DNA from 2 places in the Desulfosporosinus sp. FKA genome. Region 2 is predicted to be linked to the other one. Evidence: riboswitches for the same ligand, from Rfam matches in the RefSeq annotation. Region 2 holds a riboswitch; the other holds the start of a gene.

Region 1 (9,987 bases), on a different contig from region 2:
TGCCACACCTATGTAGGTTTGGTTTTGTTGTGTATTTGCGAGCTGCAAGAATTAACTTTCTTGCAGCTCTTAATTTTTCACAGGAGGATAAAACTATGTCGCTAATCAATGTAACAAATTTAACCTTTGCCTATGATGGCAGTTATGATAATGTCTTTGAGAATGTCAGCTTTCAGATTGACACAGATTGGAAACTGGGCTTTACGGGCAGAAACGGCAGAGGGAAAACAACATTTCTCCATTTATTGCTCGGCAACTATAAATACAGCGGTCATATTTCTGCCAATGTCAACTTTGACTATTTTCCGTTCAATGTAGAAGCTAAGGAAAATAAAACCCTCGATGTTATTAACGACCTTTTTCCAGATTATGTTCACTGGGAATTAATACGTGAACTCTCGCAGCTCGACGTTTCTGAGGAAGTTTTGTATCGTCCTTTCAAGACATTATCAAACGGAGAACAAACGAAAGTGCTGCTCGCAACGTTGTTTCTTAAGGAAAATAGTTTTCTCTTAATTGATGAGCCCACTAATCATCTTGATCTGACAGCTAGAAAACTGGTTAGCGACTATCTCAAGACCAAACGGGGATTTATTCTCGTCTCACATGACAGAGCTTTTTTAGATAACTGCATCGATCATATTCTATCGATTAATAAGACTAACTTAGAAATCCAAAAAGGCAATTTCTCCTCTTGGTGGAAAAATAAACAAAGACAAGATAGCTTTGAGCTTGCCGAAAATGAGAAGCTGAGAAAAGGCATTGATCGTTTGAACGATTCTGCTAAGCGAACGAATAACTGGTCTGAGGAAGTGGAAAAGACTAAAAGAGGAATCAGGAATTCTGGAAGCAAGCCCGATAAAGGGTACATTGGTCACAAGGCAGCCAAAATGATGAAACGCTCTAAGTCAATGGAAAAGAGACAACAAGCGGCTATCGATGAAAAATCCATGCTTCTCAAAAATCTTGAAGACTCCGACAGCCTGAAGATTTCACCCCTGGCTTATCATAATGAACGGTTCGCTGAACTCGAAAATGTTTCCATATATTACGATGAAAAGGCGGTTTGCGAAGCAATAAGCTTCACAATTGAGCAAGGGGACCGGATTGCCCTTATTGGTAAAAACGGCTCAGGAAAATCAAGTCTTCTAAAACTAATTTGTGGAGAGCCTATTAACTATACGGGTAATTTTCGCAAAGGAAGCCAACTTGTAATATCCTATGTTTCGCAGGACACCTCACATCTTCAAGGTAATTTAAAGGACTATGCTCAAGACAACGGAATCGATGAAAGCCTTTTTAAAACAATTTTAAGAAAGCTTGGTTTCGCCAGGGTTCAATTTGAAAAGAATATCGAAACATTCAGCGGCGGCCAGAAGAAAAAGGTACTGATTGCCAAAAGTTTATGCGAAAAAGCTCATCTCTATATTTGGGATGAACCACTTAACTTTATTGATGTAATTTCTCGTATCCAAATCGAAGAGTTATTGCTTGAATACCAGCCGACTATTTTGTTTGTTGAGCATGATAGGTCATTCAGCGAGAACCTCGCGACAAAGTTTGTAAAATGTTTGGATACCTGTAGATCCTTCTAAACAAACAACAAAGAAAGCGTTTGATCGTTATCTGAAACATATACTAATGCAAACTATCGCGGTCTGTCGCATCAGGAACCTTTTCCAACCAACCATATTCCACCATTAATTCTGCTCCATTCTTGGCCAAGAAAAGAACGTCAGTAACTAAACCACGAAACGTTGATACTAAATCAGACCGAGCACTATTCGTGTCTGCAATTCCATATTCCGTTAAAATATAGCCTATAACAGAAGTCGAATGGGTTAGAATTAATCTATCACTTACTGAGGACTCTTTTGTGTCAGATATAAGAATTTTTGTCATTTTTGGTGTAGGAAGACTCTCCTCCGACAAAAAAGAACTAAGAATTTTTAAATGATCTCTAGCCGTTTCAATTGCTTTAAGAAGATATTTCTTTATTTTCTCTGACTTAACGACCTGACTATACCCGACATGTAACGTCTCAATTAATTCTTTAGTTTCCATTATGGCATAAAGATGGCTTATTTCCAGGGCATTGAGAGGTCTCTTCTTTCCAATAAGACTTCCAAAGTAATCTTTGTCATGAACATAGTCTACTCTGGAAGGAACCTGGATAATCGGGGGTTTATCAATAATTCCTTTTGCTAACAGTACATCAGTAGATTTTTGATGAACCTCTATAGACGTATTCATGCATTCTACAAAAAACTTACGAAAATCCGAACGAGTTGACGCTGCCATAGCATTGCAATAGTAATACAAAACAAATTTTTGCATCAATCTAGTGTACTGGAGTGTAAATGATTCGGAGAAAAGCTCTTTGGCATTGACATCAACATCCTTCTCGCCAAAGGCATCAGGAATCGGGCAATTAATTGAATTCAACAAACCCTCCATAGATGTCACCCGTTGCGTTGAGAAATCAAGAGCTCGCTGTAAAACCATTCGAATATCAGGATCTTTAGCTTTCGAAACATAATCTTTCAAAAAGCAAACAGACATACATTCTGCCAAATATCCAGACCAAAGATAACCGATTTCTGGTGAAGTTGGCAGAATATTAGACACGTTATGTTGAAAGGCTCCAAAAGGAACTTGTTCTTGTTGGGTTGATGCCTGATTGAATTCCTGTATGGTCATTATTTTTTACCTCCTGTTGAATGTAGTAGCTCTTTTACTAGCTTATCCTTCAAGAGGCTTTTTTATGGTTTCCACCCAGAGCAATAACCATATAACTTTTCTAATAAGTTTAATTTTAGAAAAAAAGGAGAGCATGACACTCTCCGTTTCTACTAGTCAAAGCAGCTCAAGTTCGTTCTGATCATATGCAAATTCATGAGTTGAAAAATCTAATTGGACAACAAGGAAGACTCCCATTTCATCTCGATCAACACGAACAATGGTACCCTTGTGATCATTATTTGTTTTAACACGGTTACCTACTTGAAACTTCTTATCTTGCATTAAAAGAGGATTTGTTTCCAATTCAAATATACTTTTTGACATCTTTAGGCCCCCCCGTAATAAATACATCGTTGTGTTCTACCTTCAGCTCTTTAGTTAGCTGCATTTTTTACCACACCCTTTTATTGCTTAACAATGGCCGGGAACTTAGCAATTTTCTTTTAGGTGTCTTAATTTTATCTAAATTCTCAATTTTAATCTGTGATCTAAATCAAATATTTATATGACTTTAGTCATGGCTCATTGATCATCATCAAAAATAAAACTCAAATTGAAGCTATAAATTATTAAAGAGTGATTGATAACTCTTTCAATCACTCTTTAATAATTTAATTGATTTCTTTATCTTGCAAAGATTTAAGTTTTCTTTTTTCTAACGTTTATAACACTTTTAAATAAAGGGACCAATCAAAAGGGCAAGCGTTAAAGCGATTAAAATTATCGTAGTAGTCCATCCAACGATATTATGAAATAACTTGTTCGTATGCTCTCCCATGATCTCCTTGTTATTGATTAAAAGCATCATACAAATTAGTACGACAGGCAGCAATACTCCGTTTAGAACCTGCGACCATAAACTTATCAATATGAGCGGCGCATTCGGTATAAGAATAATCCCCACAGCAATGATCAAGATCGCCGTAAATAATGTATAAAATTGAGGAGCTTCATTTAATTTTTTATCAATACCTGCTTCAAAGCCAAATGCTTCACATACATAAAATGCTGTGGCAATCGGAAGTATCGTAGCCGAAAAGACCGAAGCTATAAATAGACCGAAAGCGAATATTTGAGACGCGAACGTTCCGGCAAAGGGTTCCAAGGCCAATGCTGCATCTTTTGCCTCTTCTATTTTAACACCATTCACATGGAGAGTTGATGCACAGGCAACCACAATAAAAAAGGCAACAACCACTGTGGCAATACTGCCAATAATTACGTCCCACATGGTAAATTTATAATCCTTAATTTCCAATCCCTTTTCTATTACGGCCGACTGCATGTAAAATTGCATCCATGGAGCTATCGTTGTCCCGATTAAGCCGATAACCATCGTAACATAATCGAAATTATATTCTATATCCGGGTGAATAATTGAGCTGCCAATTTCTCCCCAGTTCGGTTTTCCCATGATAGCCGATATGATGTAAGAAAGAAGGAACACACTGAAGATTAAAAATATCTTTTCAGCCATACGATAAGTGCCTTTGACAACCAGAAACCATACAGCAATAGCCACAAGTGGTACCGCTATATATTTGCTGACATCGAAAACCTGCATACTACCCGCTACACCGGCGAACTCCGTCGTTGTATTTCCGATGTCGGCAATGAGAAGACCAATAAAGATAAAAAATGTAATTTTCACCCCGGCGTTTTCCCTAATTAAATCAGCTAGTCCTTTTCCTGTGACCATACCCATTCTAGCGTTCATTTCCTGTACAACGACAAGGGCAACGAAGGCAGGAATCAATGTCCATAGAAGACTATATCCGTAGTGCGCTCCGGCCACCGAATACGTTGTAATCCCGCCGGCATCGTTATCAACACTCCCCGTGATAATACCCGGACCTAATACTGCCAAAAATAAAACCAGATTTCTTAATAAGGATGATTTCTTAGCTTGCGTCATCATATTAATCACCTCCATCTAATTTCTTCTTTTTCTTACGACCAAATCCATGACATCATTAATAATAACCATACCAAGCATCTTCATTTTTTTGTCAACAACTGGAACTGAAAGCAAATTATATTTCGTTATTATTTCATTCAGTTTTTCAATCTTTTCATAATCGTATACATAGATAACATCTGTATGCATGATCTCCTTAAGTTTTACATCAAGTTCAGAAATAACAATATCCCTTAACGAGACTATCGCGATAAGTTTTTCATGATCATCAACAATATACAGATAATAAACCGTATCTGGTTCAGGTTTTAAGTGTCTTAACTCCCTTAACGTTTCGTTGACTGTCATGCTCTGATTAAGAGAAATATAATCTGTAGTCATTAAACTTCCTACCGTGTCATCCGGGTATTCCATCAATTCCCGAACTTCAAGAGATACTTCTTGTTCCATCTCATTTAACAGTTTCTCGGCATCTTCCTCTTCCATCTCATCAAGAATATCTGCGACTTCATCTGCCGGCATTTTCTCAAGAACGTCGGCTGCCTTTTCTACCGAAAGGTTTGCCAAGACGTGTAATTGCGCATCAGTTTCAAGTTCTTCCAGTACATCGGCAGCTTTCTCTTCGTCGAGAGAGTTAAAAATGGCAACCTGAGTATGCCTGTCATAATCTTCAATAATATCTGCTAGATCAGAGGGATGAAGGGTTAAAAGTTTATCATGTTCTTTGGAAAGCGTTAGTCCTACATGGATATAATCTACAGAAGCCACATCATCCCATAAAATCATTTTACTTGGTACGCGAATCCCAAAAGGCTTCAAAATCTTCTTTATCGGTTTAGCAATCCCAATACGTCTCAAAAGGCCATCGAAACCTACATCAACCGCAATCGTAAATATACCGCTTTTAAGAATTGCTAACCTTAAATCATTCACCCTTACAACTTTCCGGCCATCCATATCGACGATTTGCTTGTCTAAAACATGCTTTTTCAGGAACATGGTATTCTCTTTGGCAACTGTCATTTCTTGTAACTGATCACACCGAATAATGTACTGACCCTTATCTTTAAAAATTGATATCCCTGAAAAGTCAATAACTCTAATTTCTCTCTCAAGCTTAACTTTAGCCGCAATCACTTTTGGACTAATCTCGTTTACATCAACAATTAAATCTAATAGTTTGCCTATTGTTTTATGATTACTCGAAATAACTTTATTACCTAATACCCGGCTAAGATAAAACGTTGATACTGACACAATAAATCCCTCCATTTCTTATATGGAGGGATTTTTGACAATAATATATTAGACTTAGATATATAAATAAATCAAAGTCAAAATTCCCTCCACGCTATATTCAAATAAAAGCATCTACCATCAGGGTCTGTGTCCATCATGAACAACCTCCATGTTTCAGACTATAAAGTTGCAATGCAACTGTTACAACTTGCGAAAAATAATAAAACCTTCGCCAGAACTTGAACAACATGGCGAAGGCATAATAATCCCTTGTTAAATCCCGTTCAAGTTTTAGCTCTGCAAGGCAGTGAAATTACATTAGGTTATGCCTTGTTTTTCGACATATCCTGTTGACCTTCTCGAGTTGTCTCCAACTCTCCGCGGCAGCAATCCATATCCTTGCGGTAGCCTCACCTACCGAGTAATTATTAACTTCGCGTTTATTATAATACTTTAGTTGCCTAATTACAAGCACACGAACTCAATTTTTGTGCAATTTGTTTTGTTTTAGTGCATAAACCTTAAATATCTGTACTATGCTCAATGGATTCCTATTTTAAACCAGATATAGCCTTATTTCAAGGAAATATTGTATAACTACCTCAAATGATATCATTCCATATATATGAACAAACTATAAGGCAAAGCCCTGAATTCTAATCAGATAGGAGATCAGAGTTATGAATAACGATCATTCTGTTGCTTTAGAGCATGGATATTATGAAAATAATATAGACCTAGCTACCCCCCGTTAGTACAACGGGGGGTAGCTAGCATAACTTACATTCGTATGATCTCAACTTTAGTATCGAGCGAAGCGACACCTCCGCCAATCGGATCCAGCAATGAGGTATTTTTTAGTTTGGGGTCAATCATGAGCAAGCTGTTTCCTGAGAACCCGGTATCCCGCCCAAGGGCATAGCCCGTTTTCTGCTCAAAAGGCTTTTTAACAGTAAACGGTGTATGGTTATACGGTTTTAGCACAGGAGTTGATTTTCCGTCAATGATGACCGGATGCCCCCCATAAGCAGTATTACCATAGTTGTAGGGTGTTCCCACCGTTCCCGGGCGAATTCCGCCCGTAACCATGATATGGCCGACAACCTCAATAAGTCCTGATTTGATCTTGACTTGATCACCGTCCTGCAACCCGCGCTTTTTAGCATCGATCGGATTAATCCAAAGAAAATTCTCAGGTTTAATCTCCCTTAACCAAACATCGCTGATCGTGCGGTGAGTGGCAATATTCCTCGCCTTCCAGTTAAGAAAGTGAAGCGGCTCACTTTGTTTGACTTCTTGTACATCATACGTGCGAATGCTTTCGTATTTGGGCAAGCCATCAAAATATTGTCCTGTATAGGAATGTTTCGCTCCCGCCGTTTTTTCGTCATAGAATATAGTTTGCCCGTTAAGACGGTATTTGAGGAGGGGCCCCTCATATTCCGCACCTGGATCTTCAAAACGTCCGCCCCGGTTAAGAACCGTGACAACCTTGGCCCACTCTTCCGGTTTAACCGCACTGCGCCAGCTTTTTTCGTCGAAGAATTGACCTAAAGCCGCCTTTCGGGCTTCGCTGAAGACCATAAGTTCTTCGGTTGATGCATCAGGAACCGGAGTTTCAGCAAAAGCAATATTGGCAATCATTTTTAGGTAAAAGTCCTCAACCCGGTCTAACGGACTCCCATCCGCAAAGGCCTTCGCTCCGGCACCCGGTAAACCTAGTTTCTTTAAGATCTCGATGAAAACGTCTTGCGTATCGCGAGGCTCTGGATAAACGCGGGTCACAGGCTGCATGAAGTGTGTCACCTTCAAGGGGAAACTGGGAGTAATTGTTTTCCTGCCCCAGCGTTCCAGATAACTCAGGTCCGGTAAGACAAAATCCGCACAGGAGGTGCTTTCACTTAAAACGATATCAGAAGAAACCAGCAGAGGAATTTTTCGAGGATTAATTAAGGTCTGACGGGTCATATCCCCTGCCGGGAAGGTGAGTATTGGGTTGACCCGGTAAATGAAAAGAGCTTTTAAGGAATACGGATATCCTTCGGCAGCGCTTGGAATCACTTCTTCCGAAGAATTTCCGGCAATCGGGAACCAGGGGCGTTTGGCAGGATAACCGTCTCGTTTAAAGAGACTGCTCTTTTCGTAGGCGGAGGAGCGGCGGCTGATCGGAATCCCCCAGGCCTGATGGGCATTCAGGACCTTTTTCAGATCATAGCGGCCTGTCATATCCTTATGCCGTGCTCCACCGGTCAGGCTTCCTCCCTGCCAATCATGATTGCCGATTAAATGATTCAGCATGTTCACAGCCCGTGCCGTATAATATCCGTTGGCGTGCATGGCGATGCCGCGATAAGCCATGATGGCGACCTTCTTGCCGTGAGACGTAAATTCCTGGGCAAGTTCGATAATTTGTTCCTTCGTAATTCCTGCGATGTTCGCATATTCGTCTAAGGTTTGTTCCATGACCCGTTCTTTATAAAGAGTAAAGGCCGATTTCACATGAATGCCATTAACTACACTATCGACTTCCAGATCGCCCTCAGCAGCCTGACTATGAGCAGCAGGAGTCCCATTCTGCAAAACTACAAATTCGGTATCATCCCCGATTCCCAGATCTTTTGCCCTTAGCTTCGGCTTTTTTTCATCCGAAACATTGATTAAATAGGTGGCATCACTCCAGGTTGGTTCTCCATCTGCCTGGGCCGCTTTAAGGTTTGGATTGCGCAAGTATCGCTCGTCATAGCGTTTGTTCTCAACAATCCAACGGCCTATGCCCAAGGCCAAGGCAGCATCTGTCCCTGCGAGAATCGGCACCCAGATATCGGCTTTTTCAGCGGTCCGGCTCATCCGGGTATCAATAACAGCCATCTTCATACCCCGGGCTAAGGCATTCGTCAACATCGGCGCCAAAAACGTAGGACCCCGATTGGCGACCATGGGGTTTGTTCCCCAAACTAACAGGAATTCCGTGGCGTTCAGGTCGGCATAGAGTCTCTTTTTCGGTTGCTGAGTTATGAAGGAGTGAACTGTTCCAATGACCCCGTTGGCACCGCAGGCCCCGCCGTGATCATCAAAGTTGATACTGCCGAAGCCTTGAAACCAGACGCGGTCGCGCATAAAATCTCGGCGGTCTCCTCCAAGGCAGGCAATTTGATTTGACTTCGGACCAAAATCAGGGTGTTGAGTGTCAATGAGCACATCTTTGTATTTTCTATCAAACTCTTGAGCCGTCATTTGTCCTTTTTTTACGAGATCCCAATCGCCCATCACCTTTGCTTTGCCGACATAGGCCCAAAGGGATTTAAGACCCGGTGTTCCCAAATCAGGACTGCCATTAATAATTTCTTGAATCGCCTGCTCCCAGGTGATGCTTTTCCACTCTCCGCTTCCTCTGGGTCCGACCCGTTTAAGAGGTGTACGGACGCGTAAAGCATCATAAGCAGTCTGTATCCCGGCTTGTCCTTTGAGGCAGGTTCTTCCGCCCCGAAACCCGCGGCCCTCCACGGCCAAGGTGTGCTTACCCTTCGCTGCGCTTAAAGCCGAAGTTCCATAAGGAACCGGACCAAACGGAATCGTCGTCAACGGGCTGTAGGGATTTCCCGCAATTTTTCGGACTAAGCTTGAATAGGGCCTTCCTTTTTCCCCTTCCTCAATGCAAGTCTTAATTGTACAGTGGGAATTGCACTGTTCGCAGGTAGTATAGATCACATTAGCCGCTGTGTAATCTTCATCTTGGCCGCCTACGCCGTGAGGGGTATCGAGCCAAGCATTATTCATCAATTGTCGCAGGGGATCTCCGAGGAACGGTCCGCCAAAAGCCACGGCACCTAAAACTCCCGAAGCTTTTAGAAAGTTCCGCCGGTTCAACTTCATCGAATCCTTTTTCTCTGCCATGGATTATTCCACTCCTTTCTCAAGACCCGCGTGCCCAAAATCTTGACCTGCATCGAATGCATCCAAGCCAACGGCAGCTTCTTGGGTCTTTGCCTCGTATTGATCAATGGGCAGGATTTTCTCACCCAAAGTATAAATAATCATTCCCATCGCAATCAGTCCAAAGCTCGTTACCCATTCGGAAAGGGTCGGGT
Region 2 (9,987 bases):
CTACCTTCTTTAATACCCCTAGCGAGACGTTCTCGGTTCGTAACGAAGATATCATCGCCCATAATCTGAATCTTATGGCCTAAGCGCTTATTTAGCTCGTGAAAACCTTCCCAGTCATCTTCGGCTAGACCATCTTCAATTGAAATGATCGGATATTTCGCTACCCATTGTTCATATAAATCCACCATTTCTCCTGCATCCAATGTTCTATTCTCACTGGCAATAATATACTTTCCATCCTGGTAAAAGGAACTTGCCGCCGGATCCATGGCAATAAAGAGATCCTCACCTGGACGGTAGCCTGCTGCTTCGATACCTGCAATAATAACCCGGACGGCTTCTTCGTTAGAAGATAAGTTAGGAGCGAAGCCACCCTCATCACCGACGGAAACATTAAGACCTTTCTCGCTTAAGAGATTTTTTAAGGCATAATATATTTCTGCGCTCATGCGCAGCGCTTCAGCAAAATTCTTGGCTCCTACCGGCATTAATAAGAACTCTTGAAAGTCCAGATTATTAGCTGCATGTTTACCACCGTTTAAAATGTTAAACATTGGAACCGGCAATGTTTTGGCATTCGTTCCACCAATGTATCGATAAAGAGGTAAGTCGAGAAGATTTGCAGCAGCTTTTGCTGCGGCCAATGAGACACCTAAAATAGCATTAGCTCCTAATTTTGATTTGTTGCCGGTGCCATCAAGTTCTATTAGAAGCCGATCTAATTTTCTTTGGTCTACCGTATCAAAACCCTTTATAGCTGGGGCAATAATTTCGGTAACGTTACGGATTGCTTTTAATACACCTTTACCGTTAAAGCGCTTTTTATCATTGTCACGTAATTCCACGGCCTCATAGATTCCGGTTGATGCTCCCGAAGGGATTTGGGTTGTTCCCGAAAAACCACTGGCCAGAGTAATCTCCACCTCTATAGTAGGGTTACCGCGAGAATCTAAAATTTCTCTTGCTTGAATTTCATCAATCTTTGACAATTTAATCACTCCTTTAATTTAGTTTTGCCTAAATTAAAGAGTAAGATTCTCAATTTCGAACAGGGTTATACAGCTACCTCCGTCCCGTAATCTTTTTTGTTCACAAAGTCAATATGCGCGGCTTGCCAACCTAAAAGATTGTTTTAATTAATTTAATCGTTTTAATCTTTGCTAAGTATACTCTTAGTAGAGAGTATTTTAAGCTAGTAAATTATAATTTAGTAACGTAAAGGAGTAGTAAGAATGAATGAGTTAACCCTTGAAAACCTTAATTCTTGGTTCGACCATTACTCACAAGGCTTTCTGTCTGGAAATCCGGAAATTAATCGAAATATTCAGTTCAAGATAGATCATACTGACCGAGTTCGGGAAAATATTATAGCCATAGCACATTCATTAGATTTGAGTGCTAATAACCTACGTATCGCTGAGTTAATTGGGTTACTCCATGATGTAGGAAGATATGAACAGTTTATTAAATATGGTACTTACAGAGATGACATTTCAGAAGACCATGCCGAACTGGGACTTAAAGTTTTAGCTGATAATCAATTATTAAATGATCTATCTGACGAGGAAAAGAATATCGTTGAAACTGCTATAAGATGCCATAACAAATATTCGTTACCTCAAGAACTATCCACAGATTCCTTAATGTTTTGCAAATTAATCAGGGACGCTGATAAATTGGATATTTTTAAGCAAATAATTAATGAGATTGAAAGTCTTTCCGAACGTAGTGAATCATCTCCTGAAGTTATTGAATCAATCCTTAAAGGAAAAGGAGTTTCCTATTCGGGCGTAAAAAGTACTATTGATCTAATCTTGATGAGAATGTCATGGGTTTTAGATATAAATTACGGTTTAACTCTGAGGAAAATTCGGGATATGAAATACCTGGAGCGGATGGTCGATAAACTTCCGAAAACAGAAGATATTCGAAACGTGTATGATTATCTTAATACTTACTTAGAGCGGAGACGTCTTGGCGAAAGAGTTAAGTGAATCCGGATATTTCGCTTAACGTAGACTATTCTCATTATTCCTGATGTTTAAATTGACTGGGGACGCATTGATTTGTTTTGAGGTTTGGTTAGAGACTCGTATGGAAGGGGAGTCATTCAAGTTCAAGGGTCTGTATCTGGTCCACTTGAGAGATTCAGGCCCTTTTTTTTACAGGAAGAAAGTATAACTTCGTTGCATACTTTCTTTTATAATACCAGCGTAGTGACAGTTATCTTAACTAAAGAAGTGGAAGTCCTCAATATATATGGGCTTCCACTTTGTGTATATGTCTATAAAGTATAAGATTTTTACAGTTCCTGAAAGGGTGGTATTGGTGCTTTATTATTTATTTTAGCATATTAATCGCAGCTTCATAGGGTAATACTATAAAGTTCTATTACCAAAATTATATTAGGAAGTTAATATACATCATCATTGACGGATAATGTTGGCTTGACTTTTAAAGATCCATTTCAAAATAAGGTAAAGAAAAACCGCAGGCATTTCTCATCCTTGCGGTTTTAGTAAAGGGTGTTACGTGTATATTTACAATAACTCTCCGTATTTCTTGACAAAAAGGGTTTTAATAGTTTGGGCAAGTGCCATATACGCAACAATTGTAGCGATAAGCCACGGGAAATATATTAATGGTAACGATGACATTTTAAGGTATCCACCAATAGGTGTAAACGGGATAATTGTGCCTACAGCAATAGCCAATGAGGTAAGAAGCAAAACGGGCTTAGACGCACGGCTTTGAATAAAAGGTACTTTCTTCGTACGAATCATGTGAATCACAAGTGTTTGCGACCATAGGCTTTCCACAAACCAACCTGTGTTAAACAGCGTCATAAATCCAGTTTGAGAATCAGGGTTAAGGGTGTGGTAGGCACCACCCAGTATATGGGGGCCAATAATAAAGAACATAAGCAGATACGTTGTAATATCGAAAACAGAACTTGTGGGGCCAATCCACAGCATAAACTTACTGATGGAGGAAGCATCCCATTTGCGCGGAATTTTCAGGTAATAGTTATCCATATTATCCCATGGAATAGAAAGGCAAGAAATGTCATAGATCAGATTGAGGACAAGAATTTGAATCGGCAGCATCGGCAAAAAGGGCAAAAATGCACTTGCAACCAAAACCGAAAACATGTTGCCAAAATTGGAGCTTGCAGTCATCTTAATATATTTAATGATGTTTCCAAAGATCTTTCGTCCTTCGATAACTCCTTCTTCAAGCACCATGAGGTCTTTTTCAAGGAGAATAATATCCGCTGATTCTTTGGCAATATCAACTGCGGTATCAACTGAAATGCCGACATCAGCTGCACGCATCGCAGAAGCATCATTAATACCGTCACCGAGAAATCCTACAGTATGCCCGTTCTCGCGGAGCAGTGTCACAATTCTTGCTTTTTGCTGTGGAGATAGTTTGGCAAATACACTGGTTGATTCTACTTCTAATTTCAGCAGTTCATCATTCATTCCTTCAATATCCGAACCAAGTAAAAGCTTCTCTACCGATAATCCAACTTGTTTGCAAATACAACGTGTTACAGCGTCATTATCCCCTGTCAAAATCTTAACCGCTACACCGTATTCGTTAAGTGCTTTAATTGCCGCCATCGTTGTTTCTTTGGGTGGGTCAAGGAAAGCAAGATAACCCATTAACACCATTTCAGCTTCATCCTTAACGGAGAATACACCTTCTACGGCCGGATTCGTTTTTTGTGCTACTGCAATCACACGCATGCCGTCATCATTAAGCTTGGCAACAGTTGCTAATATTTCCTGTTGGATTTCGGAAGTTAGAGCCACAACCTTACCATTGTATTCGGCGTATCTTGATACAGACAACATTTCCTCTACGGCACCTTTGGTAATAAGTTGTGTTTTTCCTTCACGATCTTTTAAAACAACGCTCATTCTGCGGCGTGTGAAGTCAAAAGGTATTTCATCAACCTTTTCATAGTTGTTTCCGAGATTGTAAAAGGGTTGTTCTTTTGAATGTGCGAGAATAGCAATGTCCATAAGATTTTTCAGCCCAGTTTGGAAATAGCTATTCAAAAAGGCGTGACGTAAAACTCTTACGTCTTCGTTGCCGTGAATATTAAGATGAAGTTCTAAGATAACTTTGTCTTGCGTTAGAGTACCAGTTTTATCGGTACATAAGACATCCATAGCTCCAAAGTTCTGCATAGAGTGTAGATGCTTAACAATAGTTTTTTTCTTGGACATCGAAACTGCACCTTTGGCGAGATTAGTTGTCACAATCATGGGTAGCATTTCAGGGGTAAGTCCTACTGCTACGGATAATGCAAAGAGAAAAGCTTCGAGCCAATCACCCTTTGTAAAGCCATTAATAAACAGCACGATTGGAACCATAAACATCATGAAACGAATTAAAAGCCAGCTTACAGAGTTTACACCCTTGTCAAAGCTCGTCTCCACACGTTTTCCAGTTACTGATTTGGCGATGGAGCCAAAGCAGGTATTATCACCTGTGGCAATCACAACACAGACCGCAGAACCACTGACCACATTACTTCCCATAAATGAAAGATTTTCAAGCTCTAGGGGATTACGTGACAATGCTTTTTGGGTTTGATGAACTAAGCTGCTGTATTTTTCGATGGGCTCGGATTCGCCCGTAAGAGCTGATTGGCTAATAAATAAGTCTTTAGCTTGTAGTATGCGAACGTCAGCAGGAATCATATCTCCTGCAGCTAAATAAACAATATCACCTGGAACAATATCTTCAAGAGGTATTTCCATTCTACCAACACCGTCACGCTCAACAGCAACGGTTGTATGCACCATAGCATTTAGCTTTTCGGCAGCATTATTGGATCGTGTTTCTTGTATAAAACGCAACAATCCACTAATTGTTACCATCACGCAGATAATAATAACAGAAGATGGGTCACGATCCTCTGGTGCTGCTAATACAACATCAGTAAAAAGAGAAATGACGGCTAGGACAAAAAGTACGATGGTAAAAGGATTTATGAAAGCATCGAATATTCTTTTAAGCACAGATTCTTGCTTATCATGGGATATTTCGTTACTACCGTACTCATCTCGTAGAGTGTTAACCATTTCTTCATTGAGACCTTTATACGAGGTTACCATTTCCTTGAAAAGTGTTTCTGTCTCCATTTTACTGGATGCAAGCAATTTTTCAGACATAGGGGATACATTACTTTGTATAGTTTGAATTACTTTTTTCATGGTCTTAACCTCCTAAAATTTTAGTTTAGCTGTTAGACAGCTGACTACAATTTCATGTAGCCCAATAACTTAGGAAGTAAAGACATAAAACACGTAAGCAAAGTGTGCTCAAATCATTGAATTGAATTTTGGCAGCTGTGTGCTTAAATCATTATTTTAGATTTTCGGCAGAGGAACAGAACGAAGACTACGTAATCATTACTTTGGGACCGGTTCCTCTTTTTACTTCGCCCGTCAGGTTTCATGTCCCCACTACTTCCTTCGTCCATTCCTCTCACCTCCAAATAATTTCAGATAGTTTAAATATTGATAAACCAATGCAAAAATCCCTTGCCAAAGCATGAACAATGGCAAGGGAATATTACCCAAGTTACATACACACATAAAAATAGTGTATGACATCGTTCAAGCTTTAGCTTCGCAAGGCGATGAAATTGCATTAGAATATGCCTTGGTTTCGACATATCCTGCTAACCTTCTCATAGTGTCTCCACTACTCCGCGGCAGCAATCCGTATCCCTGCGGTAGCCTCACCTACCGAGTGTTATTTAGTTCATTAGTATTATATTACTGTATTCGATCGATTTCAAGTAAAATTGTTCATATTTGCTTTATATGATCAACGTTATCAACGTATGATTTATTTTTATATTCAGATCTTAATGTATCTTCATAATACGAAGATTTTCTTATGTATCTATAGAATACTCTAAAAATACATTTACTTTGTAGATGGTATCAGCTACGCTGGTATTACCCCAAGAATGGCAGAAAGATAAAAATCATCAATCGTTTAGGTATTGAACCTCCACTCACACAGGAGATTTTAGGGATCACGATTCCCAAAATCTCCGTCTCGGTTCGTCCGGGACGTAATCTTGCCTCAATTATTGAAGTTGCAGTGATGCAAAATAGACTCCGCTTACCTTACTTAGAGCGAAGACTTCTTAAAAAAGATTTCTAAAATTTTTCACCATTTATGACTTTATACCATAAACTAATCATGAGATTGAAAGAAATAATACAGATTAGACAAGCACGCCAGAATAATTGTGTTGATGTAGCTATAATCATAATTTATTTCATTTGGACAAGAATCACAAGGCTAATTAATTAGCGGATGAAGAAGGGTAAACAGGCTAAAGATTTTGGGAGTGGGACATTTCTTAAACCAATTGCACGCCATTGAGGAGGTGTGTCTGGTGAAAAGTCCAAAAACTGCAAAATTAGTATGTATCTATATCCATGAGAATGACCGCTGGAGAGGAAAACCATTATATGTTGCTTTAACCCAGTTATTGCGAGAAAAGAATATCGGAGTTGTCACTGTAATACGTGGCCGAATGGGAGTGGGCCCAAATGGTATTATTAAGGATAACCATTTTTGGCCGATTCATGGAGACTATCCTATTATTCTGGAATGTTTAGATCAGGCTGATCGAATTAATGCAGTGCTCCCGGAGATAAATCGTATGTTAACTAAAGGTAAATATATAGTCGTGGATGGTGAAATGTGGGAAAATAGTAATGGACGTAATTTTGATAGATAACTTTTCCAGTGCCCAAGGTGTTTGGGAAGGTATAGGTGATCAATGGCTCCTAAATAACTAGGAGCCATTAGTATTGCCGCTATAGTATTTTGATAACAAATGATTATTAACTATTGTCGAATTACCATCACTGGAGTATTGGAGTAGCTAACAACTTTTTGTGCGATACTACCGATTAGCATTTTTTTAAATCCGCCTAAGCCTCTGGTTCCCATAACTATTAGGTCAATTTCATTATCCGAAGCATATTTAATAATTGTTTCTGCGGCGTGTCCGCGTTTAACGACCGTTTTAATCTGCAGTTCGTTTTGTTGTCCAAAATCTTTAAGTTCGTTAAGAAGGGGATGTAAGTGTTTCTCAGCCTCATCGACCGTTTCCGCGATCTCATCTATGCTTGGGCTAAAATCTGGAACATGGATAACCGAAAGTATAGTAATCTTAGCGTTAAGCGTAATGGCTAGATCGGCTGCATCACGAAAAGCTTTTTTGCTGCTTGCAGAACCATCAAAGGCTACAAGAATTTTACGAATTTTCATGTGGCAATTCCTCCCTTATTCTTTTGGGTATTGCGTTGATCTCGTTCTTAGATTCACTTGAGTTGTTTTCAGAACTTGGTAAGAAGAATCGTTGGGCGATCATGGTTGGGATTACAGCGCTAAGAATGACGACCGCAATGATGGCACTGTACTGAGCATCTGTAATGTAATGATTCGTTAGACCATACAAGGCAGAGATGGAGCCAAACGTTAATCCGGTACTCATCAATAACGTTGTATACATGCCGTCACGGTTGTTATATTCAAAAATTCTAGTAGCCGGTAGGACGCCGATGAATTTGGCTGCAACTTTGACAACGAGTAAAATGATAATAAGCCCAAAGGAGGCGACAAGAGCTTTTGGTGAGACTAAAGCTCCTGCTTTGATGAAATAAAATGGGGTAAAAGCGACAAAAGCTATGGCTCGCATTTTATGCAGAGTCTCTTTATATTGGAGGAAAAATCCAGCCATAGCCATTCCGATGATGTAGGCCGGTAAGACGGCCTCACTGCCGGAATAAACCGCTAGGAAAGCCAATAAAGCAAGAATAAGAAAGACAAATTTAATTTCCGGTTCACTGACTTTCCCATTATATAGTTTGAAAATCCGGGAAGCTATCGGAGTAGCGATAAATACTGCAAGGGTAAGAATTACAGCAAAACCTAGAAACTTAATAGAAAAACCTGTAAAGAGTAAGCCTAAAGCGAGTACAGTTCCAAGGTCTGTGACAAAGCAAGCTGCTAAAATTGCTTGCCCAAAGCGACTTGAAGAGAGGCCACTCTCGACCATGACGGCATAAACAACAGCAACAGAAGTCGTGGATAAGGCAATCCCTGTAATTTTGGCGGCATTAATATTCCATCCTAGGGCAAAATACGCCACGCCTATGCCTAAGAGAAACGGGAGTAGGAAAGAGAGGAAGCCGATGATAATGCTTGGTTTAAGGTTATCCCTTAAACTATGCGGATCAATTTCGGCACCTGCTAAAAATGTAAGCACGACTGCTCCGAAACCTGCAAGGAAATTGACCCAATTTGTAATTTCAAGATGCATTAAGTTTCCACCGATTACACCAACAGCAATTTCCACAAGTGCTACAGAAATTCCTAGGCGGATGGAAAGAAGGCTTGCTACTAGGGCTAGGAGAATCCATTGGGATGCTATCCAAAAGGTTGGGTCCATATTTGACACCTCCTAGATTTTTATATATTTAAAAAGCCCTTCCCAATTGTGAGGGAAGGGCTTGGACATAAATAAGCTCCTACCCCGCATTGAGGTAGGAGCTATTAGCCAATAGGCAAAACGACATGTTGCTAAAAAATAATGCTGTGACGAGCCCCATCATCATTTTTATTTTTCGTCCTGTGTTCATTATATTTGCTGACAAATAATATTGTCAATAGGTCGGGAATAAGGCTATTGTTCTGAATGCTACTACTCTTTTCCGTGCTTATAAACCTGAATATCAGCTGTAAATACTAAGCCTTTTGGTACGATTGAACAAACCTCCGGAATTAGGGGATCAATTTTTTCAGGAACGTCAATAACTTCCAGTATCATCGGTAAATCAGAAGATAACTCCAAAAAACGGGCAGTGTGGAGAATTTTGTCCTGACCATAACCCTCGATACCTCGACTCACCGTTACGCCGCCAATCCCTTTTTCTTTAAACCAATGGACTAAATACTGATACAGAGGTTTATTTTTATACCGTTCGCTTTCGCCCATATATACTTTAAGAAGTCTTGCTTTACCTAACATTTTACAATACCTCCCCTCAAGGCATTTTTGTCACTAAAATGATTAGTTATCATATTTTACTACAGTAAACGAGCTAGTGCTACACCCAGAGCAGATCCAGCAAACCCAATAATTATCGATAATAAAGTATATAATCCTGCTGTTATATACCCACCTCCTTCTAATAACATAATTACTTCATAACCAAACGTCGAGAATGTAGTATATGCACCTAAAAAACCTATACCAATTCCTAAACGCCATAACGGGCTGACGGTTAATTTTTCTATAAACAATATATTTAGGAATCCTAATAAAAAGGCTCCGGTTATATTGATGATAAAAGTACCTAACGGAAAACTTTGGCCCCATTTAGTAGATATCCATAAGCCAAGACCATATCGGGACATTGCTCCCAAAGAACCACCTAAAGCAATAACTAAAAAACTTTGCATCGTATCCTCCTTTTTTGATAAAATTAAAAGACCCCTACTGAGATAGTTTCAGTAGGAGCCATTAGCATTATGCAAAGCGAGCCCCATCGCAAGTTGGTAATCCAAAAAGGTAATTACCTACTTCATTAATCACTATAGTTTAAAAACTATCCGAATGCAATACTTTTTGGATTATAAGAAAATAATAGTTAAATGACAATCATTGAAACTGCTAATCTTTTTTGAGTTAACTTTATCGTAGAACAGAGTATGTTGAAACCTAGAATTTGGTTCATTTTTTTCTACCGTTTCATAAGGATATCATTATGGAATTAAAGGATTGTCTAAGTATATAAGTTTACAATGAACTTCTTCCAAAAACCCTCAGGGCATATGGTTTTATTTATTAAATAATCCCATAGTCTTTTTGTCATGTCGTAAAGGTTCATTTGATACGCCCCTCCTAACTACTATTCTATTTACTGTTTATGCAAA

The links. Region 2 has a riboswitch for magnesium ahead of mgtA (magnesium-translocating P-type ATPase). Riboswitches for the same ligand answer to the same signal wherever they lie in the genome.
Region 1: linked by a shared signal. The riboswitch ahead of B5771_RS01440 (CBS domain-containing protein) and the one ahead of mgtA (magnesium-translocating P-type ATPase) in region 2 are both predicted to bind magnesium.

Annotation. Positions count from the first base shown of each region.
Region 1 is NZ_NAHZ01000010.1:86,248-96,234, forward strand. It holds gene B5771_RS01420 (Lsa family ABC-F type ribosomal protection protein) at 96-1,595, shown strand; gene B5771_RS01425 (DUF3231 family protein) at 1,639-2,700, opposite strand; gene B5771_RS01430 (hypothetical protein) at 2,857-3,066, opposite strand; gene B5771_RS01435 (Nramp family divalent metal transporter) at 3,416-4,657, opposite strand; gene B5771_RS01440 (CBS domain-containing protein) at 4,676-5,917, opposite strand; M-box (ykoK) riboswitch at 6,170-6,328, opposite strand; gene B5771_RS01445 (molybdopterin-dependent oxidoreductase) at 6,680-9,793, opposite strand; gene nrfD (NrfD/PsrC family molybdoenzyme membrane anchor subunit) at 9,797-9,987, opposite strand, start outside.
Region 2 is NZ_NAHZ01000029.1:99,561-109,547, forward strand. It holds gene eno (phosphopyruvate hydratase) at 1-989, opposite strand, end outside; gene B5771_RS13285 (HD domain-containing protein) at 1,233-1,994, shown strand; gene mgtA (magnesium-translocating P-type ATPase) at 2,541-5,189, opposite strand; M-box (ykoK) riboswitch at 5,621-5,780, opposite strand; gene B5771_RS24825 (hypothetical protein) at 6,070-6,195, shown strand; gene B5771_RS13300 (DUF190 domain-containing protein) at 6,434-6,781, shown strand; gene B5771_RS13305 (universal stress protein) at 6,892-7,317, opposite strand; gene B5771_RS13310 (cation:proton antiporter) at 7,304-8,500, opposite strand; gene B5771_RS13315 (DUF190 domain-containing protein) at 8,753-9,079, opposite strand; gene crcB (fluoride efflux transporter CrcB) at 9,139-9,513, opposite strand.